4 regions of the Streptomyces sp. NPDC005485 genome follow, and region 3 is predicted to be linked to each of the others. Evidence: riboswitches for the same ligand, from Rfam matches in the RefSeq annotation. Region 3 holds a riboswitch; each other region holds the start of a gene.
The links. A riboswitch is a leader RNA that binds a small molecule or an ion and turns the genes downstream of it on or off. The one in region 3 is predicted to bind cobalamin.

Region 1 (5,545 bases), on a different contig from region 3:
CCCACCGGACTCACCGGACTCATCCGCCGTCTCGGCGAGCGCCGCCATCAGCAGCGCCGATGAGGTGGCGCCCGGGTCCTGGTGCCCGATGCTGCGCGCGCCCAGATAGCTCGCCCTGCCCTTGCGGGCCTGCAACGGCGTCGTAGCGGCGGCGCCCTCCTCGGCAGCCGCCCGGGCCGCCGCGAAGGAGTCGGCGAGCGCGTCGACGGCCGGCACCAGCGCGTCGATCATGGTCTTGTCGCCCGGTGCCGCGCCTCCCAGCGTCATCACGGCGTCGACGCCGGTGCGCAGCGCGTCCGTGAACCGCGCCCGGTCGACCTCGGCCGCGTCACCGAGTTCCTTGCCGGTACGGCGCAGCAGCGTCCCGTACAGCGGTCCGGAGGCGCCGCCGACCGTCGAGATCAGCTGCCGTCCGGCGAGTGTCAGGACGGCGCCGGGCGTGTCCGGTGCCTCTTTCTCCAGAGTGGCCACCACCGCGGTGAATCCGCGCTGCAGGTTGCTGCCGTGGTCGGCGTCGCCGATCGGTGAGTCCAGGTCGGTCAGCCGTTCCGCCTCGCGGTCCACGGACGCGGCGGTCGCCGTCATCCAACGGCGGAAGAAGTCGGCGTCGAGCACGGAATCTCCTTGCGTGGTACGGATGTTGACGGAGGGTCAGGCGAGCTCACATGCCCCAGCGCAGGCCCGGCGTGCTGACCGGTGCGTTCCACAGGCGCAGCAGTTCCTCGTCGACCTGACACAGCGTCACCGACGCGCCGGCCATGTCGAGGGAGGTGACGTAGTTGCCCACCAGGGTGTGCGCCACCGGGACCCCGCGCTCGGTCAGCACGCGCTGGACCTCCGCATTGAAGCCGTACAGCTCCAGGAGCGGGGTCGCGCCCATGCCGTTCACCAGGACCAGCACGGGGTTGCGCGGCGTGAAGTCGTCCAGGATCGCGTGCACGGAGAAGTCGGCGATCTCGCGCGAGGTCATCATCGCGCGCCGCTCCCGGCCGGGCTCGCCGTGGATGCCGACGCCCAGCTCCAGTTCGCCGCTCGGCAGGTCGAAGGTCGGGCTGCCCTTGGCCGGGGTGGTGCAGGCGCTGAGGGCGACCCCGAAGCTGCGGGAGTTCTCGTTGACCTGCCGGGCCAGCGCCTCGACCCGCTCCAGCGGCGCGCCCTCGTCGGCGGCGGCGCCCGCGATCTTCTCCACGAACAGCGTGGCGCCCGTACCGCGCCGCCCTGCCGTGTACAGGCTGTCGGTGACGGCGACATCGTCGTTGACGAGGACCTTCGCGATCTGGATGCCCTCGTCCTCGGCGAGTTCCGCGGCCATGTCGAAGTTCAGTACGTCGCCCGTGTAGTTCTTCACGATGAACAGCACGCCCGCGCCACTGTCCACGGCGGCCGCCGCACGCACCATCTGGTCCGGCACCGGAGACGTGAAGACCTCGCCGGGGCAGGCCGCCGACAGCATCCCGGGACCCACGAAACCGCCGTGCAGCGGCTCGTGCCCCGACCCGCCGCCGGAGACGAGGCCGACCTTTCCGGCCACCGGAGCGTCCCGCCGTACGATCACGCGGTTGTCCACGTCCACCGTCAGCTCCGGATGAGCGGCCGCCATGCCCCGCAGCGCGTCCGCGACGACTGTCTCCGCGACGTTGATGAGCATCCTCATGGTTACCTCCTGGTGCGATGAACAGGCAGGGCTCTGGGTCTCGTGATCAGGGTAGGCGGCCGAGTGGGGAGGAGGGGTCCGTCCACCGGCAGTATCTGCGCTTTGGTCCCGGAGGTCACCCGTCGCGCAGGCTGTCCGCGGCGCCGGGACTACGGCCGCACGGAGGCGCGTTGCTCAAGGACGCTCAGGGTCCGCTCGGCCCATCGGATGTTCTCCTGCTCGAAGGCGCGGCCCCGCATCAGGGACAGATACGGCCCGACGCGCTCGGCCCGTTCCAGGAACTCGTGTTCGGTGCGGCCGTCGAGGAGACGGTCGCGGAGCCGGTCGAAGCGGGCCAGCTTGTCGCGTGACCGCTCCAGCTGCCCGGCGACCGCCGACCGTACGGCCTGCTCGTCGCCCTCGTCGACGGCCTGGACCTTGACCATGAGTTCGGAGCGGATGGCCGTCGGCTTCGGCGGTTCGGCCGTGAACGCGTACAGGGCCCGGCGGCCGGCCTCGGTGAGGGAGAACAGCCGCTTGTTCGGCCGGCGCTCCTGCTCCACGAGCCGGGCCGCCACGAGCCCTTCGGACTCCATGCGGTCGAGTTCGCGGTACAGCTGCTGTGGGGTCGCCATCCAGAAGTTGGCCACCGAGGCGTCGAAGCCCTTGGCGAGGTCGTATCCCGACGCCTCGCCCTCCAGGAGGGTGGCCAGGAGTGCGTTGCGCAATGCCATGCCCCCAGGCTAGACGGCACCCGCCGCGATGACTAACCTACTCCGCATCTAGTCAACTAATTGAGTAAGAAAGGTGGGCGTGATGCACCCCTTCCGCAAGGCCGTGGAGGCCGACGACTTCACCGGCATCGAGAGCCTGCTGGCCGACGACGTCGTCTTCACCAGCCCCGTCGTCTTCAAGCCCTACCCCGGCAAGGCGATCACCGCCGCCATCCTGCGCGGCGTCTCCCGTGTCTTCACCGACTTCGAGTACGTGCGGGAGATCGCCGACGGCCGCGACCACGCCCTCGTCTTCAAGGCCAAGGTGGGCGAGAGGGAGATTCACGGCTGCGACTTCCTGCACATGGACGAGGACGGCAGGATCGACGAACTGACGGTCATGGTCCGCCCGCTGTCGGCGGCGCTGGCCCTCTCCGAGGCGATGGGCGCGCAGTTCGAGGAGATCGCGGCGGAGGCGGCGCGGGCGGAGGGCGCCTGAGCGCTTTCGTGGCTTGAGTACGCGGGTTGCGGTGGCGGCCTGCGAGGCGTGGGCGCCTCGGTATCGGCGCGGGTGCCGCAGGCTGCTGGTTTGACCCTATTTCCTTCGGCTACCCGCGTCTTGTGACTACGACGACATCTCAGCAGGAGCTCTATCAATTCCTGGAGGACCGCTTTGCCTGCGCACAGGCCTGCACGGAATGCGCGCGGGAGTGCGCGCTGCGTGCGAGCCTCGCGGAGCCGGACGGATCCGAAGAGGACCAACGCGTAAGGCGCGAAGGCGTCCTGTGCGCCGAGGTGTGCGACGCGACCTGTCGCGTGCTGTCCGAGCAGATCCGCGAGGACGAGTCCGGCCTGCGCATCCAGGCGGAGTGGTGCCGCGAGGTCTGCCTGGCGTGCGCCCGGGTCTTCGACGAGTACGCCGGCGCCGAGGACGGGGCGAAGGCCTGCCGCATCTGCGCCCAGGCCTGCACGGACTTCATCGCGACACTGCTCTGACGGACTTCCTCGCGACACCGCTCCGGGCACGGAGCTCACCTCGTGCCCGGCGTCAGTCCGAGACCCCGAGCGGCCGTCCGGCCCGTACGTTCCAGCGCCCCGATCGCCCGCTGAACTCGGTGGCGGTCAACGGCGGCACGTCGACCCGCCAGAACGCGGACTCCGGTGCCCCCAACGTCCGTACCACCAAGGCGCGTACGACCTCGGGCTCCACCACGGCGACCGTCCGGCCCGCGACGTGTGCGGTCGCGTCCAGCCAGTGCGCCACCCGTGTGCAGAAGGCCTCCACCGACTCGCCGTCGTGCGGCGCCGAGCCCGGATCGGACAGCCATCGGGCCACCGCCTCCGGTTCCCTCGCGCTCACCTCCTCCAGGGTCGCGCCGCGCCAGCGGCCCACGTCCAGGCCCGCGAGTTCCGGCGCGTCCGCCGCCGTACCGAGGCCGAGCGCGTGCGCGGTCTCGCGGCAGCGCACCGAGGGGGAGACCAGCGGCCGGTCCACGGCCGCAACCGCCCCCGCGGCCGCCCGCGCGAGGCGCAGCCCCGTGGTATCAACCGGACATCCATCGTCGAAGCGGGCTTCCCGTACGGCCACACTCATTGCGGCTGAGATCAACATCACTCGGCTCGTCATACGTCCACTCTCGTGCTCAACACCCGTGTGAAATCGGGGAACTGACGACGTGACCAGGCCACCGGCGCACCCTCCGCGCCTTCGTGCGCCCTTGGCCGCAACCCCGGTTCGCGGTACGGTCTCGTCGATATTGACGACGGTTCGGCGGAAGCCGGTGAGAATCCGGCACGGTCGCGCCACTGTAAGCCCAGCAAGAGCCACTCCCACCAGGGGTGGTGAAGGTCGAGCAAGTCAGACCCGCAGCCGTCGTCCTGTGCACCACCGAAATGGGACGCGAGTTCCCCAGGAGGTTCTGCCCCATGGCGCAGTCCGTCGCTCAGCCGACCGCTACACCCACCGCTGTTCCCGCCAAGCTGCCGATCGGTGCGATCGCCCCCTGGGCGGTCTTCTTCGGCATCCTGATGCTGGTTCTGCTCTACTTCGTCGGCGCCGAACAGGGCGCCACATCCGTGATGTCGGGCTCGGACGTCCACGAGTGGGTGCACGACGCCCGCCACCTGCTCGGCTTCCCCTGCCACTGACGGCGCCGGGGAATCGTAGAAGCTCATGAACTCCGCAACTGTCAGAAACCTCCTGGTACGGGGCATGCTCGCGGGTCTCGCCGCGGGCCTGCTCGCCCTGGTCGTCGCCTACTTCCTCGGTGAGCCGCGCGTGGACTCGGCGATCGCCTACGAGGAGTCGCACAGTCACGAGCACGGCATGGAGGTCGTCTCCCGCACGATGCAGTCCACCGGTGGCCTGGCCACCGGCGTCCTCGTCTACGGGGTCGCCTTCGGTGGCATCGCCGCCCTCGCGTACTGCTTCGCGCTCGGCAGGATCGGGCGCTTCGGACCGCGTGCCAGTGCGCTGCTCCTCGCGGCGGCGGGCCTCCTCGCGGTCTACGTCGTGCCGTTCCTGAAGTACCCCGCCAACCCGCCGTCCGTGGGCGAGCCCGACACCATCGGTAAGCGCACCACGCTGTACTTCCTGATGATGGTGCTCAGCGTGCTGCTGGCCGTCGCCACCGTGATCCTGGGCAAGCGCCTCGCGCCACGCCTGGGCAACTGGAACGCGACACTGGCCGCGGGGGCGTTCTTCCTCCTCGCCATCGGCCTCGCATACGGGTTCCTGCCCGCGGTGAACGAGGTGCCGAAGGACTTCTCGGCCAGCCTCATCTGGCAGTTCCGGCTGGCCGCCCTGGCCATCCAGCTGACCCTGTGGACGGCCTTCGGGCTGATCTTCGGTGTGCTGGCGGAGCGGGTGCTGTCACCGAAACCGGCCAAGGCCGCGGAGAAGCGAGCGGAGGCGCGGGCGACTCCCGTCGCACGCTGACCACCACTCGATCGCCGCACGGCTTCATCGATCCACCGATCGATCCACCGAAGTGCCGCTCGACGGCGCAGGGCCCCCGGATATGGCGCGAATCCTGGGGGCCTTTCGCATGCGTACGTCACCGGCATTCCCAATTTCTGAAACACGTTCTACGGTGTGCGCCGTCAGGTCCGGCCTTGGAGCCAGGAGGCGCCGTGCATCTCGAATACACGCCCGAGCAGCAGCGGTTGCGCACCGAGCTGCGCGGATACTTCGCGGACC
Region 2 (5,545 bases), on a different contig from region 3:
CGACACCCTCGCCGACCTGCTGGACATCACGGCGGGCGGGCGGGTGCTGCGCATCGAGCGGCTGCGCATGGCCAACGGCGAGCCGATGGCCATCGAGACGACCCACCTCTCCGCGAAGCGCTTCCCCGCCCTGCGCAGGTCCCTGGTCAAGTACACCTCGCTCTACACCGCGCTCGCCGAGGTCTACGACGTCCATCTCGCCGAGGCCGAGGAGACCATCGAGACCTCCCTGGCCACCCCGCGCGAGGCCGGCCTGCTCGGCACCGACGTCGGCCTGCCCATGCTGATGCTCTCCCGCCACTCCCTCGACAAGGACGGCGAGCCGGTGGAGTGGGTGCGATCGGTGTACCGCGGGGACCGGTACAAGTTCACGACCAGGCTCAAGCGGCCGCGGGACTGACCCCTCGGGAGCACTCCCCGACGCGTACCGCGAACACCCGAATTGGCCTTCACCGAATCGACATACCGATATGCGGACGAGGTCTTCCGCTGCGCGACACCGTGACCTAGATTGCCTGCGCGTTACACAGGTTGATCAGCGAGGGGACGGAGCCGCCGTATGTCAGAAGTGTCGGATGTGTCGGACGCGTCAGGTGCGCCTGCCGCGAAACCGCCGGTGGTGACACCGGTCCGAGTGGTCATAGGCCTCTGCCTGTTCGCGCCGTTCGTGGCGATGCTCTGGGTCGGCTCGTACGCGAAGGTCGACCCGGCCTTCATCGGCATCCCGTTCTTCTACTGGTACCAGATGCTGTGGGTGGTCATCTCCACGCTGCTCACGGTGACCGCGTACAAGCTGTGGCAGCGTGACCAGCGCTCCCGCGCGACCCAGGGCGGGGGTGTGTCCAAGTGAAGGACGGCGTGAACGGAGTCGCCCTCGGCGTCTTCATCTTCTTCTTCCTGGCCGTCACGGTCATGGGCTTCTTGGCCGCACGCTGGCGCAAGGCCGAGAACGACGCGACCCTCGACGAATGGGGCCTAGGCGGCAGGTCGTTCGGCACCTGGGTCACCTGGTTCCTGCTCGGCGGCGACCTCTACACCGCGTACACCTTCGTCGCCGTACCCGCGGCGATCTACGCGGCGGGCGCGGCCGGCTTCTTCGCGGTGCCGTACACGATCCTGGTGTACCCGCTGATCTTCACCTTCCTGCCGCGGCTGTGGTCCGTCTCGCACAAGCACGGGTACGTGACCACGTCCGACTTCGTGCGCGGACGCTTCGGCTCGAAGGGTCTGTCGCTGGCGGTCGCCGTCACCGGCATCCTCGCCACGATGCCGTACATCGCGCTCCAACTGGTCGGCATCCAGGCCGTTCTGGACGTCATGGGCGTGGGCGGTGGCGCGGGCACCAACTGGTTCGTCAAGGACCTGCCGCTGCTGATCGCGTTCGCCGTGCTCGCCGCGTACACCTACTCGTCCGGCCTGCGGGCCCCGGCGCTGATCGCGTTCGTCAAGGACGGCCTGATCTACCTCGTCATCGTGGTCGCGATCATCTACATCCCGATCAAGCTCGGCGGCTTCGACGACATCTTCGCCAAGGCCGGCGACGCTTTCTCCCAGGTCAACCCGGCGACCGGGAAGCCGCGCGGCGCGCTCGCCCCGGCCGAGCCGCAGCAGTGGACCTACGCCACGCTCGCCCTCGGCTCGGCGCTGGCGCTGTTCATGTACCCCCACTCGATCACGGCCACGCTGTCCTCGCGCAGCCGCAACGTGATCCGCCGCAACACCACGATCCTGCCGCTGTACTCGCTGATGCTGGGCCTGCTGGCGCTGCTCGGGTTCATGGCGATCGCGGCCGGGGTGAAGGTGCAGAACGGGCAGCTCGCCATCCCGCAGCTCTTCGAGAACATGTTCCCGGACTGGTTCGCGGGCGTGGCGTTCGCCGCGATCGGCATCGGCGCGCTCGTACCGGCGGCCATCATGTCCATCGCCGCGGCGAACCTGTTCACCCGCAACATCTACAAGGACTTCATCAAGCCGGACGCGACCCCGCAGCAGGAGACCAAGGTCTCCAAGCTGGTCTCGCTCCTGGTGAAGGTCGGCGCGCTGGTCTTCGTCCTCACCATGGACAAGACGGTCGCCATCAACTTCCAGCTGCTGGGCGGCATCTGGATCCTGCAGACCTTCCCGGCGCTGGTCGGCGGTCTGTTCACCCGCTGGTTCCACCGCTGGGCGCTGCTCGCCGGCTGGGCGGTCGGCATGGTCTACGGCACGGTCGCCGCGTACGGGGTCGCCTCGCCGACCCAGGCGCACTTCGGCGGGAGCTCGAAGGAGATCCCCGGCATCGGGGAGATCGGCTACATCGGTCTGACGGCCTTCGTGCTGAACGTGGTGGTGACGGTGGTCCTGACCTTCGTCCTGCGGGCGTTGAAGGCCCCGGACGGCGTCGACGAGACGTCTCCGTCGGACTACACGGCTGACGCGGGCGACCCCGGGGTCCAGGTGGAACTGCCGCCGGCCACGGCGGGGACCTCGCACTAGAGGCACGGAATCCCGAACGGGCCGCCGGAGAGATCCGGCGGCCCGTTGCCGTGCCCGGACCGGCGCCGGCGGCGACGGCGCCCCAGCATTCGCCACCCGCCCAAGAGTTGACGCTCCGGCACCCTTCGACAGCAGCGCGACACAACATGTGGGGGTGCTCCCGCAGCCCGGCACAAGATGTATGCTCGTGCTCGCTGTCGCCGCAGGGGAATCCGGTGCGAATCCGGAACTGTCCCGCAACGGTGTACTTGTGCGTGTATGCGCGCCTGACCAGTCCGAGGTCCTGCCGACAGCGCGCCCGGCCGACCGGTCCGGGTGCCAAGACGTCCGGGCCTCGCGGAGTGGGCCAGCTGGACGCGCGCCGGCCTGTCCGAGCCCGTGCGCCCCGCTGCCCTCGCCCCAGGCCCCGTGCCGAGCGAGGGAGAGTCCCACGTGACCATCGCGCCAGTCGATCCGGCTTCAGCGACCGAGGCGACCGCGACCACCGTGACAGGGGCCGAGGCCGACGCTCCGGGAACCGCGTTGCTGCGGACCCTGACCGACCTCACCGCCGACCTCCCCGACGCCGACCCCGGCCGGGTCGCCGCCGCCGCGCTGCGCGGCCGCTCCGCCCGGGCCGACGAGGCGGAGCTGCGCGAGCTGGCCACCGAGGCGGCCGCGGGCCTCATCTCCGAGGACCCCGCCTACTCCCGGCTCGCCGCGCGCCTGCTGACGATCAGCATCGCCGCCGAGGCCGCGTCGCAGGGTGTCACGTCGTTCTCCGGCTCGGTCGCGGTCGGGCACCGCGAGGGTCTGATCGCGGATCGCACCGCCGAGTTCGTACGGCTGCACACGGCCCGTCTCGACGCGCTGATCGACACCGTCGCCGACGACCGCTTCGGTTACTTCGGCCTGCGCACCCTGCACAGCCGCTATCTGCTGCGGCACCCGATCACCCGCAAGGTCGTCGAGACGCCCCAGCACTTCATGCTGCGCGTGGCCTCCGGCCTCGCCGAGGACGACACCACCCGAGCGGTGGACGAAGTCGCGGCCCTCTACCGGCTGATGAGCCGCCTCGACTACCTGCCCTCCTCCCCCACGCTCTTCAACTCCGGTACGCGGCACCCGCAGATGTCGTCCTGCTACCTCCTCGACTCCCCGCTGGACGAGCTGGACTCCATCTACGACCGCTACCACCAGGTCGCGCGCCTCTCGAAGCACGCGGGCGGCATCGGTCTGTCGTACTCCCGTATCCGCTCCCGCGGTTCGCTGATCCGCGGCACGAACGGGCACTCCAACGGCATCGTCCCGTTCCTGAAGACCCTCGACGCCTCGGTCGCCGCGGTGAACCAGGGCGGCCGGCGCAAGGGCGCGGCCGCGGTCTACCTGGAGACCTGGCACTCCGACATCGAGGAGTTCCTGGAGCTGCGCGACAACACCGGTGAGGACGCCCGGCGTACGCACAACCTGAACCTCGCGCACTGGATCCCGGACGAGTTCATGCGCCGGGTGAACGAGGACGGCGTGTGGTCGCTGTTCTCACCGGCCGACGTGCCCGAGCTGGTGGACCTGTGGGGTGACGCGTTCGACGCCGCCTACCGCAAGGCGGAGGAGGCCGGGCTCGCCAAGAAGACCATTCCGGCCCGCGACCTGTACGGCCGCATGATGCGCACCCTCGCGCAGACCGGCAACGGCTGGATGACGTTCAAGGACGCCGCCAACCGCACCGCCAACCAGACGGCGGAGCCGGGCCACACCGTCCACTCCTCGAACCTGTGCACCGAGATCCTGGAGGTCACGGACGACGGGGAGACCGCGGTCTGCAACCTGGGCTCGGTGAACCTGGGCGCGTTCGTCGACACGGCGGTCGGCGACATCGACTGGGAGCGGCTGGACGAGACGGTCCGCACCGCCGTCACCTTCCTCGACCGGGTCGTCGACATCAACTTCTACCCGACCGAGCAGGCGGGCCGCTCCAACGCCCGGTGGCGCCCCGTGGGCCTCGGCGCGATGGGCCTCCAGGACGTCTTCTTCAAGCTGCGCGTCCCCTTCGACTCGCCCGAGGCCAAGGCCCTCTCCACCCGCATCGCCGAGCGCATCATGCTCGCCGCGTACGAGGCCTCCGCCGATCTCGCCGAGCGCAGCGGCCCGCTGCCGGCCTGGGAGAAGACCCGCACGGCCCGCGGTGTGCTGCACCCCGACCACTACGACGTGGAGCTGAACTGGCCCGAGCGCTGGGCGGCGCTGCGCGGACGTATCGCCTCGACCGGGATGCGCAACTCCCTGCTCCTCGCGATCGCGCCCACCGCGACCATCGCCTCGATCGCCGGTGTGTACGAGTGCATCGAGCCGCAGGTCTCCAACCTGTTCAAGCGCGAGACGCTGTCCGGCGAGTTCCTCCAGGTCAACTCCTACCTGGTGCGCGAGCTCAAGGACCTCGGCGTGTGGGACGCCCGCACCCGTGAGGCACTGCGCGAGTCGAACGGCTCGGTGCAGGACTTCGCCTGGATCCCGGCCGACGTACGGGCGCTGTACCGCACGGCATGGGAGATCCCGCAGCGCGGCCTCATCGACATGGCCGCCGCGCGGACGCCGTTCCTGGACCAGTCCCAGTCCCTGAACCTGTTCCTGGAGACGCCGACCATCGGCAAGCTCTCCTCGATGTACGCGTACGCCTGGAAGTCGGGCCTGAAGACGACGTACTACCTGCGCTCGCGCCCGGCGACCCGCATCGCCCGCGCCGCACAGGCACAGACCCCCATCCCCGTACAGCAGCCGACCCCCGACGAGGACGCGGTCGCCTGCTCCCTGGAAAACCCCGAAAGCTGCGAGGCCTGCCAGTAATGTCCAGCGAAACCAAGAACCTTCTCGACCCGGGCTTCGAGCTGACCCTGCGTCCGATGCGCTACCCCGACTTCTACGAGCGCTACCGGGACGCCATCAAGAACACCTGGACCGTGGAGGAGGTCGACCTCCACTCGGACGTCGCCGACCTCGCGAAGCTGTCCGAGGGCGAGCAGCACATGATCGGCCGGCTGGTCGCGTTCTTCGCGACGGGCGACTCGATCGTCTCGAACAACCTGGTGCTGAC
Region 3 (5,545 bases):
CCGCCTGCCGCACGCCGCGCAAACCGCTTGCCGTGATCGTCCGGAGGTCGTCAGGATGGCGGCATGCCCAGCTTCACCGCCTCCGACGGGACCGAACTCGCCTATCACCTCGACGGTGAGGGCGAGCCGCTGCTCTGCCTGCCGGGCGGGCCGATGCGCGCCTCCGCCTATCTGGGCGACCTCGGGGGGCTCGCCCGGCGACGCCGACTGATCCGGCTCGATCTGCGGGGCACCGGCGATTCCGGCGTACCCGAGGACCCGGCGACGTACCGCTGCGATCGTCAGGTGGCCGACGTGGAGGCCCTGCGCGTGCACCTCGGGCTGGAGCGCGTCGATCTGCTGGCCCACTCGGCGGCAGGCGACCTCGCGCTGCTCTACACGGCCCGCTACCCGCGGCGCGTGCGGAGTCTGGCGCTGATCACCGCCCGGGCGCGCGCCCTGGGCGTCGACTTCACCGTGGAGCACCGCCTCGAAGCGGCCGCCCTGCGCAAGGGTGAGCCGTGGTTCGAGGCGGCCTTGGGTGCCTACGAAAGGACCTGGGCCGGCACGGCCTCCGACGCGGACTACGACACCGCCGCACCCTTCTTCTACGGGCGGTGGGACGAGGCCGCGCGGGCCCACGCCGCGGCCGACGCGGAGCAGAGCAACGAGGAGGCAGCGAGCCTGTACGCGTCCTCGGGCGCCTTCACACCGGACGCAACTCGCACCGCGCTCGCCGCCCTCGCCGGATGGGAAGGACGGGCGCTGCTGCTCGCGGGCGAGGTGGACAGCGGTCCGCTGCCGCGCGTCGCCGCCGACATCGCGGGGCTGTTCCCCGTGGCGCGGATGACCGTCCAGCCGGGCGCCGGGCACTTCCCGTGGATCGACGATCCGGACTTCTTCTCCGACGCGGTCGAAGGGTTCCTCGCCGAGGAGCCGGCCGGCCGGGGCTGAGGCTCAGGCCAGCCGCAGGCTGATCCACTCGATGGTGTCGCCCGGCAGCAGATAGCGTTCGACCTCGACGAATCCATTGCGGAGCGCGAAGCGCAGGCCGTCCTCGTTCGAGGCCAGGACCACCGTCTCGATCGCCTCAGTGCCCAGTTCCCGCGCCTGTTCCAGAGCGCGCGCGTACAGCTGCGCGCCGAGCCCCTGCCGTCGGTGCGGCGCGAGCACGCGGGCGATCACCGTGGCCGCGGGCGTCTCGTCGTCGGGTGGACGCACCGTCGTGCAGCCGACCAGGACGTCGCCGAGACGGGCGACCTCCATGCGGTTGCGGCCGGTTCGCTCCCGCACGTCGTCGAGGGACAGGACGTGGGTCGGGATGACCGTGTTGTGGACGTACTGCCAGTCCGTGAGACCGGCTTCGTCCGTCGGCTGCTCGATGCGAAGCGTGGGCATCCGAGCAGGAAACCGGGGTGCCTCGTGAACCGTCAACCACGTTTCCGTACCGGCCGGTTGAGGCACCCCTCGGATGCCCTAAATGCCCTGTCGGCGGTACTCGATCGCCGGGCAGCGGTCCATGACCATGTCCAGCCCCGCGGCGCGCGTCCGCTCGTACGCCCGCTCGTCGACGACCCCCAGCTGGAACCAGACGGCGTTCGCGCCGATCTCCACGGCTTCGTCGGCCACCGGGCCGGCCAGGTCGCTGTTGACGAAGACATCGACGACGTCGACCTCGAAGGGTATGTCGGCGAGGGAGGCGTAGCCCTGCTCGCCGTGGACCGTCTCGGCCTTCGGGTGGACCGGGACGACGCGCTTGCCGTGCCGGCGCAGCACCTCGGCGACGCCGTAGGCCGCGCGGTCCCGGTTGGTGGACAGGCCCACGACGGCCCAGGTGTCGCCGAGCTCCGAGAGGATCCTGCTGACCGTCTCCTGGTCGCCGTACATGGTGTGTCTCCTCTGTCTCCGCGGCTGCGGTTCCGACTGCGGTGCGTCTGCGGCTCGCCCCGGGCAAGGGGCTCTGCGGGTGGCAACAGCCCAGGGCGGCAGGCGATTCCCGGCACGCCCCGTGATAACTTTCCGAGGCCAGTCGAACCCATGTACGTGGGTCAGGGAATCCGGTGCGAATCCGGAGCTGACGCGCAGCGGTGAGGGCGACGGGCGGGGCATCGGCCACTGGACCACGAAGAGTCCGGGAAGGCGCCTCGTTCGCGTGACCCCGAGTCCGAAGACCTGCTGGCGCCCCCGCCGGTCGAGTGCCGCCGGGGAGACCGTACGACCGGGCTCCGCGCTTGAGCCCTCGACGACTGGGGACCCACTCCCGTGCCCACCGCACGTACGACCCGCCGTGCCGCCCCGCTGATCGCCGGCGCGCTGCTGCTGACCGGTTGCGGTTCCGGCTCGTCCGGTACCGCTTCGGCGAAGACCGCCGTCACCCTCGACAACTGCGGCCGGACCGTCCGCGTCGCGGCCCCGCCGCGCCACGCCGTCTCCCTCAACCAGGGCACCACCGAGATCATGCTCTCGCTCGGGCTCGCCGACCGGATGGCCGGGACGGCCACCTGGACCGACCCCGTGATGAAGGGCCTGGAGAAGGCGAACGCCGAGGTGCCCCGGCTCGCCGACAACAACCCCTCCTTCGAACGGGTCCTGGACACCGAACCGGACTTCGTCGCCGCCTCCTTCGTCTCCACACTGGGCAAGGGCGGCGTGGCCACCCGGGACCAGCTCGAGAAGGTCGGCGTTCCCACCTACGTCTCCCCGTCCGACTGCGCGGGCAAGGACAACTCCGGTGACGGGGACGGCTCGCGCAAGCAGCCGCTGACCATCGACACCGTCTACGGCGAAGTACGGGACCTGGCCAAGGTGTTCGGGGTGCAGAAGCGGGGCGATCGGCTCGTCGCCTCGCTCAAGCAGCGCATGACGAAGGCCACTTCGGGAATCGACGCCTCGGACGTCACCCTCCTGTACTGGTTCGCCAACGCCCAGTCGCCCTACATGGCGGGCTGCTGCGGAGCCCCCGGCATCATCACCCGCGCACTCGGCGCGAAGAACACCTTCGGCGCTACGCACGAGGAGTGGCCCCAGATCAACTGGGAGACGGTCGCCGACCGCGACCCCGACGTGCTCGTCATCGGCGACCTCACGCGCAAGTCGCAGACCGCCGAGTCGGCCGCCCGGAAGATCGCCTTCCTGGAGTCCGACCCGGTCACCAAGAACATGTCCGCCGTCCGGCACAAGCGCTACGTCCTGCTCAGCGGCCAGGCCATGAACCCGACCATCCGCACCGTGGAGGGCGTGGAGCAAGTGGCCGCCGGACTGCGCCGGTTCGGGCTCGCGGGGTGACGGTCAAGGGACTGCTGTCGACGGCGGCCGGGCTCGCCGCGCTGTGCGCGTCCATCGCCGTCGCGATCACCATCGGACCCGCGCAGATCCGGGTCGGCGACGTCTGGTCGGTCGTCGCGGCCCACCTCGGGTGGGGGAGCACGGACGTCTCGCCGATCCGGAACGGAATCGTGTGGCAGCTCCGGCTGCCGCGCACGCTGCTCGCGGCCGTGTGCGGCGCGGGCCTCGCCGTGTGCGGCGCGGTGATGCAGTCCCTGCTGCGCAACCCGCTCGCCGATCCGTTCGTGCTCGGGGTGTCGTCCGGCGCGTCGACGGGCGCGGTCGCCGTGGTCGTCCTCGGCGTCGGGGGCGGCGCCGTGTCGGTGTCCGCGGGCGCGTTCGCCGGAGCGGTCCTGTCCTTCGCGCTCGTCCTGCTGCTCAGCCACACGCTCGGCGGCACCACCGACCGCGTGGTGCTCTCCGGCGTCGCCGCCATGCAGCTCTTCTCCGCCCTCACCTCCTTCGTCGTCATGACCGCCGCCGACGCCGAGACCACCCGCGGGGTGCTGTTCTGGCTGCTCGGCTCACTCGGCGGCGCCGGCTGGACGGACGTGTGGGTGGGCGCCTGCGTGCTCGCCGTCGCCCTGCTGGTCTGCGCGGGGTACGCCCGCACGCTCGACGCCTTCGCCTTCGGGCAGGACGCGGCCGCCGCGCTCGGCGTGTCCGTCGCCCGCACCCGGCTGGTGCTGCTGAGCGTCACGGCTCTGCTCACCGCCGTCCTGGTCAGCTCGGCCGGCGCGATCGGCTTCGTCGGCCTGGTCCTGCCGCACGCGGCCCGCGCCCTGGTCGGATCCGGCCACGCCCGGCTGCTGCCGGTCGCCGCGCTGGCCGGGGCGGTGTTCCTGGTGTGGGTGGACACCCTGGCCCGTACGGTCCTCGACCCGCAGGAGGTGCCGGTGGGCGTGGTCACCTCACTGATCGGGGTGCCCGCGTTCGTCCTGGTGCTGTACCGGTCCAGGAGCGCGCGATGACGGACTCCGGACAGACGACGGACGCCGGACAAACGACGAACGCCAAGCAAACGGCGAACGCAGGGCAGATCACCGACGCAGGGCAGATCAAGAACTCCGGGCCGCAGGTCACGGATCTCGGGCGGCACGGGGACACCGGGCTCCGCGCCGACCGCGTCTCGCGCGAGGTCGACGGGCGGCTCATCCTCGACGGGGTCAGCCTCGCCCCGGACGAGGGCTCCACGGTCGGTCTGCTCGGCCCCAACGGCTCCGGGAAATCCACTCTGCTGCGGCTGCTCGCCGGGGTGCTCGCCCCGGCCTCGGGGGTCGTCACCCTCGACGGCAGCCCACTGCCCGAGCTGCACCGCCGCGACATCGCCCGCCGCGTCGCCGTGGTCGAACAACAGGTGGACACCCAGGTCGAGTTGAGCGTCCTCGATGTCGTACGACTCGGCCGCACCCCGCACCGCCGCGCATGGACGCCCGCCTCGGCCGCCGACGAGGAGGCCGTCCGCACCGCCCTGGAGCGCACCGGCCTGGCCGACCGCGCCGAGCAGTCCTGGCACACCCTGTCGGGCGGTGAGCGGCAGCGGGTGCAGATAGCCCGCGCGCTCGCCCAGCAACCGCGCGAACTCCTCCTGGACGAGCCGACCAACCACCTGGACATCCAGCACCAGTTGGACCTGCTCGCCCTGATCACCGGCCTCCCGCTCACCAGCGTGGTCGCGCTGCACGACCTCAACCTCGCGGCGATGTACTGCGACGCCCTCGTCGTCCTGCGCGAGGGCCGCGTGGTCGCCCGTGGCACGCCGCGTGACGTGCTCAGCGAAGAGCTGATCGCCGAGGTGTACGGGGTGCGCGCCGCCGTCACCCTCTCCGGTGCCGAAGACCGGCCGTACGTCCGCTACTTGGGGACGCTCCGGTGAACGGGGAGGTTGAGCATGGGAGCGCTCCCGTATAGCTTTCCTCAGGCGTAGACCTGGTTCACGGGAAGGTGACACGGTGCTCAATCACCACCGGCGACAACTCGATCGGGAGCAGCTCGACCACGTGCTCGCGGCGTCCGGGATCGACCCCGCGCTGATACGCGCCTGCACGGAACTCTCGGACGCGACCTTCAACACCGCCTATCGCCTGCGACTGGCCGATAGCGCGGAGCACTCCGGCCTGGTCCTCAAGGTCGCGCCCCACCCGGACGCGCCGACGCTGAGCCACGAGCCCGGCATCATGCGCACCGAGGAGATGTTCTACCGCGCCACGGCCGGGAAGGCACCCGTGCCCGAGGTGGTGCA
Region 4 (5,545 bases), on a different contig from region 3:
CGCCGCCCAGGATGTGCAGTCCGTCGCGGATCTGCACATCCTTGATCTCGCAGAGATAGCCGTCGATGTGCATCACGAACGCGTCGAACTCGCCGTCGTCCGGCTGGTCGTCGACATGCAGGTCGTGGTGCAGCTCGGCGGCCTTGACCAGCGTCCAGATCTGGGCACGCACGGCCGGGGCCTTCGTCGGGTCCAGGTCGGAGACGAGCGCGTACTCGTCGAGGAGCTGCTCCAGCTTCGCCAGGTCCCCGTACGTGTCGGCGCGCGCCATCGGCGGCACGAGGTGGTCGACGATCGTGGCGTGCCCGCGGCGCTTGGCCTGCGTGCCCTCGCCGGGGTCGTTGACGATGAACGGGTAGATCAGCGGGAGTTCACCCAGCACCGCGTCCGGGGCGCAGCCGCCGCTCAGCCCGAGTCCCTTGCCCGGCAGCCACTCCATCGTGCCGTGCTTGCCCATGTGCACCACGGCGTCCGCGCCGAAGGTGTTGTCCAGCCAGCGGTACGCGGCCATGTAGTGGTGCGACGGCGGCATGTCCGGGTCGTGGTAGATCGCGATCGGGTTCTCGCCGAAGCCGCGCGGCGGCTGGATCATCACGACGACGTTCCCGAACTGCAGACAGGCCAGCACGATGTCGTCCCCGTCGACGTACAGGGAGCCCGGCGGCTCGCCCCACGCCTCCAGCATCCCGTCACGCAGCGCGGGGTCGAGCCTGTCGAACCACGCCTGGTAGTCGGCGAGCGGTACGCGGGCGGGCGCGGCTGCCAGCTGGTCCTCCGTCAGCCACTCGACGTCGTGGCCGCCGGCCGCGATGAGCCGGTGGATCAACTCGTCGCCGTTGTCCGGGTATCCGGACACCCCGTACCCGGCGTCCCGGAGCGCGTCGAGGACCCGTACGGCAGAGGCCGGGGTGTCGAGGCCGACCGCGTTGCCGACGCGCGAGTGCTTCGTCGGGTAGGCGGTGAAGACCAGCGCGAGCTTCTTCTCCGCGTTCGGCGTGTGCCTCAACTGCGCGTGGCGTACGGCGATTCCGGCGAGGCGGGCGGCGCGCTCGGAGTCGGCGACGTACACCGGCACGTCGTCGGGGCCCTGCTCCTTGAAGGAGAACGGCACCGTGATCAGCCGCCCGTCGAACTCCGGGATCGCGACCTGCATCGCCGCGTCCATGGGGGAGAGGGCGGCGTCCGACGCGTCCCACGCGGCCTTGGAGGAGGTGAGGCAGAGCCCCTGCAGGACAGGGATGTCGAGAGTCCGGAGCGCGCTGATGTCCCACGCCTCCTCGTCACCGCCCGCGGACGCCTCCGAGGCGTGGGTGCCGCCGGCGGCGAGCACGGTGGTGACCAGCACGTCCGCCCCGCTGATCAGCTCGTACACGCCCGACTCGGCGCCGCGCAGCGAACCGCAGTAGATGGCAAGGGCGTTGGCGCCCCGCGCCTCGACGGCGGCGCACAGGGTGTCCACGAAGGCGGTGTTGCCGCTCAGTTCGTGGGCGCGGTAGAAGAGCACGGCCACGGTGGGCCGGCTCGTGTCGAGCTCGGGCTCGCCATGGACGCCGTACTCCGGCATCTCCCGCGGTGCCTCGAAGCCCTCGCCCGTGAGCAGCACGGTGTCGGAGAGGAAGCGGGCCAGCTCGGACAGGTTCTCCGGGCCGCCCTCGACGAGGTAGCGCAGCGCCTCCGCGACCACACCGGCGGGCACGGACGACTCGGCCATCAGCTCCGCGTCGGGCACGGTCTCCCCGCCGAGCAGCACCGTCGGGATGCCCGACGCCTTCAGGAAGGCGAGCCCGTCCTCCCAGGCGCGCTTGCCGCCCAGCAGCCGTACGACGGCGACGTCCGCGCCCGCGACGAGCGCGGGGAGTTCCTCCGCGACGTCCACGCGGGTCGGGTTGCCGATCCGGTACGCGGCGCCGGAGGCACGAGCCGCCAGCAGATCGGTGTCGGCGGTCGACAACAACAACACTGTGCTCATGCGGGTGCTCCCGGTGGAATGAAAGGCAGTCCTGAAGGCGCGCCCGACTCGATGAGCCGCCACAGCGCGTCCGTGTCCGCGTGTTCCTCGATCAGATCGCCGAGCCGGTCGAGCTGCTCCTCGCGCAGCGCCCCGAACGACGTGTCGGCGGCCGGCACGAAGCGACGGCCCGCGGCGGCCGCCACCTCGCGCAGGAAGGCGCGCCGGAAGCCGTCCGACTCCAGCGAGCCGTGCCAGTGCGTCCCCCAGACGGAGCCGACCCGGCAACCGTCCAGGAACGGTTCCCCGCCCGCCACCCGGGCGACGCCGTGATGGATCTCGTATCCCTCGACGGGCTCGCCGAGCGCCTCGCCGACGGGCCGGGTGAGGGTCTTCTCGCGTGCGAACCGCACGCGTACGGGCAGCAGACCGAGCCCGTCGACAGCGCCCTGACGGCTCTCGACCTCGTCCTCGATGTGCTCGCCGAGCACCTGGAAGCCGCCGCAGATCCCGAGCACCGGCCGCCCTTCGGCGGCCCGTCGCGCGATCGCGTCCGCGAGGCCGCGCTCGCGCAGCCACTCCAGCGCCTTCACCGTCCCGCGGGTGCCCGGTACGACGACGAGGTCGGCGTCGGCCAGTTCCTCGGCGCGGTCCACGAACCGCACGACGACGCCCGGTTCGGCGGCCAGCGCGTCCACGTCCGTGAAGTTGGACATCAGCGGGACGGCGCAGACGGCGACGCGCAGCACGTCCTCGCCGACGGGCGCGGCCACCACGGACTCCCGCACGGCCCCCCGCAGCGAGACACGCAGCCCGTCCTCCTCGTCGATGCCGAGGCCGTGCTGGAAGGGCAGCACACCGTACGAGGGGCGCCCGGTGAGGCCGCGGAGCATGTCGAGGCCCGGCTCCAGCAGCGAGACGTCGCCGCGGAACTTGTTGACGAGGAACCCGGCGACGAACTGCTGGTCCTCGGGTGAGAGCAGCGCGACGGTCCCGAAGAAGGACGCGAAGACGCCGCCGCGGTCGATGTCGCCGACGACGAGCACGGGCAGCCGCGCATTGCGCGCGATCCCCATGTTCACGATGTCCGTCCGCCGCAGATTGATCTCGGCAGGACTGCCGGCCCCCTCACAGATCACCGCGTCATACGTGCCCCGCAACTCGGCGAGACAGTCCAGAACGGTCCCGAGAAGCGCCTGCTGCCGCCCGCCGTGATAGCCCCGCGCCGTCATCTCGCCCACCGGCTTGCCCATGAGGACGACCTGACTGCTCCGGTCGCTGCCCGGCTTGAGCAGTACGGGGTTCATCAGCGCGGTCGGCTCGACGCGTGCGGCCTGCGCCTGCATGGCCTGCGCCCGCCCGATCTCGGCGCCCTCGCGCGTGACGAAGGAATTGAGGGACATGTTCTGCGCCTTGAAGGGCGCCACCTTCACGCCCTGCCGCACCAGCCACCGGCAGATCCCGGCGGTCACCACGCTCTTGCCCGCGTCGGAGGTGGTTCCCGCGATCAGCAGTCCGCCGCTCATGACGTGCCTCCCCGTCGTGTCAGGGCGCGTGCGGCGACGCTCACGCCGAGGGCGAGCAGGCCCACCCGGCGCGACAGCCGTACGGCCCGCTCGATGTCCGTGGTCCGCACCGGCCGTCCCCGGCTGCCCAGCACGGGCCGGTGCTCGACCCGCCCGCCGTACGAGAGAGTGCCGCCCAGGCGCACCCCGAGCGCGCCCGCGAACGAGGCCTCCACCGGACCGGCGTTGGGGCTCGGATGCTTCGCGGCGTCCGCGCGCCAGGCCCGGGCGGCGCCCCGCGGGTCGCCGCCGGCGACGGTGGCGAGCACGGCGGTCAGCCGCGCCCCCGGCCATCCGGCGATGTCGTCGAGGCGCGCGGAGGCCCAGCCGTAGCGTCGGTACCTGGGTGACTTGTGCCCGACCATGGCGTCGAGCGTGTTGACCGCCCGGAACCCGACGAGCCCCGGCACACCGGCGACGGCGCCCCACACCAGCGCGCCCACGACGGCGTCGGAGGTGTTCTCGGCGACGGACTCCACGACGGCCCGCGCGATCCCGTCCGCGTCCAGTGCCTGCGGATCGCGCCCGCACAGGTGGGGCAGCCGCTGCCGGGCCGCGTCGACGTCCCCGGCTTCGAGGGCCGCGCCGATCGCCCGCGCCTCGCGGCCCAGGGAGGTCCCGCCCACGACGGTCCAGGTGGCGGCGGCGGTCAGGGCGAGGGAGGCGGTGGCGGAGCTTCGTGCGCAGCGGCTTGCGGCGGCAGCGAGGGACACGGCTCCGCCGGCGCACACCAGGGTGTGCAGTGCGCCCCATCCGCGGTGGTCGCGCCACAGCACCCGTTCCACAGCGCCCGCGGCCCGACCGAACGCGGCGACCGGGTGCCCGCGGCGCGGATCGCCGAGGATCAGGTCACCGAGGAGGCCGGCGGCGGCGCCGTACGCGAAGACGCGATCGGCACGCATGGGGTCAGCCCGCCGTAAGGGAGGGCGGAACCGTCGTACCGTCCGGCACCGTACTGTCCAGGACCCGCAACGGGCAGCCGCACATGGCGATATGTCCTCACTCAGGGTGTCCACGCCCTGGTTCGACGAGACCGGCGGTGAGAGTTCCTGGCTCCCGGGGGTTACTACCCCGGTGACAGTGGCGGGACCGCGCCGGATTCACACCGGCTTCCTCTTCTGCCGCCGTACATGGCTCCGGCAGTCCACCACGGGCCGAGAACAGCCGTCAACTCGCTGTTGACCTGCGAGGGGAGAGTGTGCGAAGGCCCACATACGGGTGGGGTGCGGGACGCTGTCGCGTCCCCGCACCCCACCCGAAGTGATGCCTGGTTTACGTGTTTCTGTCCGGTCGTCAGGCGACGATCAGGTAGATCCCGTACGCCACCGCCGCCGCGCACGCCGCGAAGCAGGCGTAGGCGCCGGTGACCGCGAGCGCGGCCGAATCGCCCTTGGCCGAGGCCGACTCCTGCTTGGAGAGGCCGACGATGCCGAGGGTGAAGAGGCCGACGAGGGCCACGGTGACCACGAGGCTGACTCCGAAGACGGAGCCGAGGGCTGCCCAGTCGATGTCCATGCTGTTCGTTCCTTACACCGTGGCCGGGCGGGTGGGTTCCGCGTCCGGGGACGGGATGGTGGCGGTGAGGTCGTCGGTCACCGTGCCGACCGGGGGAGGGGTGACGGCGGCGATGGCCGTGGTCACCACACCGGCGGGCTCCTCGTCGGTGTCGGTGTCGGCGTTGACGTTGGTGTGGTCGATCACCTGGCGGCGGGAGATCTTCCAGATCGCGGCACAGGAGGCGACGAGGAAGACGGCGACGAGCGCGGTGCCCCAGTCGCCGAAACCGGTCACCCACTCGGCGAGCGCGGCGACGAGGGCGGCGGCCGGCAGGGTCAGCGCCCAGGCGACGAACATCCGGGTGGCGGTGGACCAGCGGACCACGCCTCCCTTGCGGCCCAGGCCCGCGCCCATCACGGAGCCGGAGACCGAGTGCGTGGTGGAGAGGGAGAAGCCGATGTGCGAGGAGGCCAGGATGACCGTGGCCGCGCTGGTCTGGGCGGCGAAGCCCTGCTGCGGCTGGAGGTCGGTCAGG

Region 1: another riboswitch for cobalamin. It lies ahead of ABZS97_RS24680 (CbtB-domain containing protein); the one in region 3 lies ahead of ABZS97_RS27095 (ABC transporter substrate-binding protein).
Region 2: another riboswitch for cobalamin. It lies ahead of ABZS97_RS31580 (ribonucleoside-diphosphate reductase subunit alpha); the one in region 3 lies ahead of ABZS97_RS27095 (ABC transporter substrate-binding protein).
Region 4: another riboswitch for cobalamin. It lies ahead of ABZS97_RS26695 (cobalamin biosynthesis protein); the one in region 3 lies ahead of ABZS97_RS27095 (ABC transporter substrate-binding protein).

The regions. Positions count from the first base shown of each region.
Region 1 is NZ_JBEXDZ010000077.1:36,178-41,722, reverse strand. It holds gene dhaL (dihydroxyacetone kinase subunit DhaL) at 1-615, opposite strand, end outside; partial or broken gene ABZS97_RS24715 (PTS fructose transporter subunit IIA) at 1-23, opposite strand, end outside; gene dhaK (dihydroxyacetone kinase subunit DhaK) at 662-1,654, opposite strand; gene ABZS97_RS24700 (PadR family transcriptional regulator) at 1,804-2,367, opposite strand; gene ABZS97_RS24695 (nuclear transport factor 2 family protein) at 2,450-2,845, shown strand; gene ABZS97_RS24690 (ferredoxin) at 2,968-3,342, shown strand; gene ABZS97_RS24685 (histidine phosphatase family protein) at 3,395-3,973, opposite strand; cobalamin riboswitch at 4,073-4,236, shown strand; gene ABZS97_RS24680 (CbtB-domain containing protein) at 4,273-4,494, shown strand; gene ABZS97_RS24675 (CbtA family protein) at 4,520-5,284, shown strand; gene ABZS97_RS24670 (acyl-CoA dehydrogenase family protein) at 5,479-5,545, shown strand, end outside.
Region 2 is NZ_JBEXDZ010000119.1:19,726-25,270, reverse strand. It holds gene ABZS97_RS31595 (GntR family transcriptional regulator) at 1-400, shown strand, start outside; gene ABZS97_RS31590 (DUF3311 domain-containing protein) at 560-850, shown strand; gene mctP (monocarboxylate uptake permease MctP) at 847-2,475, shown strand; cobalamin riboswitch at 2,640-2,781, shown strand; gene ABZS97_RS31580 (ribonucleoside-diphosphate reductase subunit alpha) at 2,908-5,298, shown strand; gene ABZS97_RS31575 (ribonucleotide-diphosphate reductase subunit beta) at 5,298-5,545, shown strand, end outside.
Region 3 is NZ_JBEXDZ010000091.1:26,378-31,922, reverse strand. It holds gene ABZS97_RS27110 (alpha/beta hydrolase) at 64-933, shown strand; gene ABZS97_RS27105 (GNAT family N-acetyltransferase) at 937-1,377, opposite strand; gene ABZS97_RS27100 (CoA-binding protein) at 1,456-1,866, opposite strand; cobalamin riboswitch at 1,989-2,174, shown strand; gene ABZS97_RS27095 (ABC transporter substrate-binding protein) at 2,242-3,264, shown strand; gene ABZS97_RS27090 (iron chelate uptake ABC transporter family permease subunit) at 3,261-4,274, shown strand; gene ABZS97_RS27085 (ABC transporter ATP-binding protein) at 4,271-5,179, shown strand; gene ABZS97_RS27080 (aminoglycoside phosphotransferase family protein) at 5,256-5,545, shown strand, end outside.
Region 4 is NZ_JBEXDZ010000089.1:14,080-19,624, forward strand. It holds gene cobN (cobaltochelatase subunit CobN) at 1-1,969, opposite strand, end outside; gene ABZS97_RS26690 (cobyric acid synthase) at 1,966-3,474, opposite strand; gene ABZS97_RS26695 (cobalamin biosynthesis protein) at 3,471-4,415, opposite strand; cobalamin riboswitch at 4,536-4,678, opposite strand; gene ABZS97_RS26700 (hypothetical protein) at 4,807-5,028, opposite strand; gene ABZS97_RS26705 (inorganic phosphate transporter) at 5,041-5,545, opposite strand, start outside.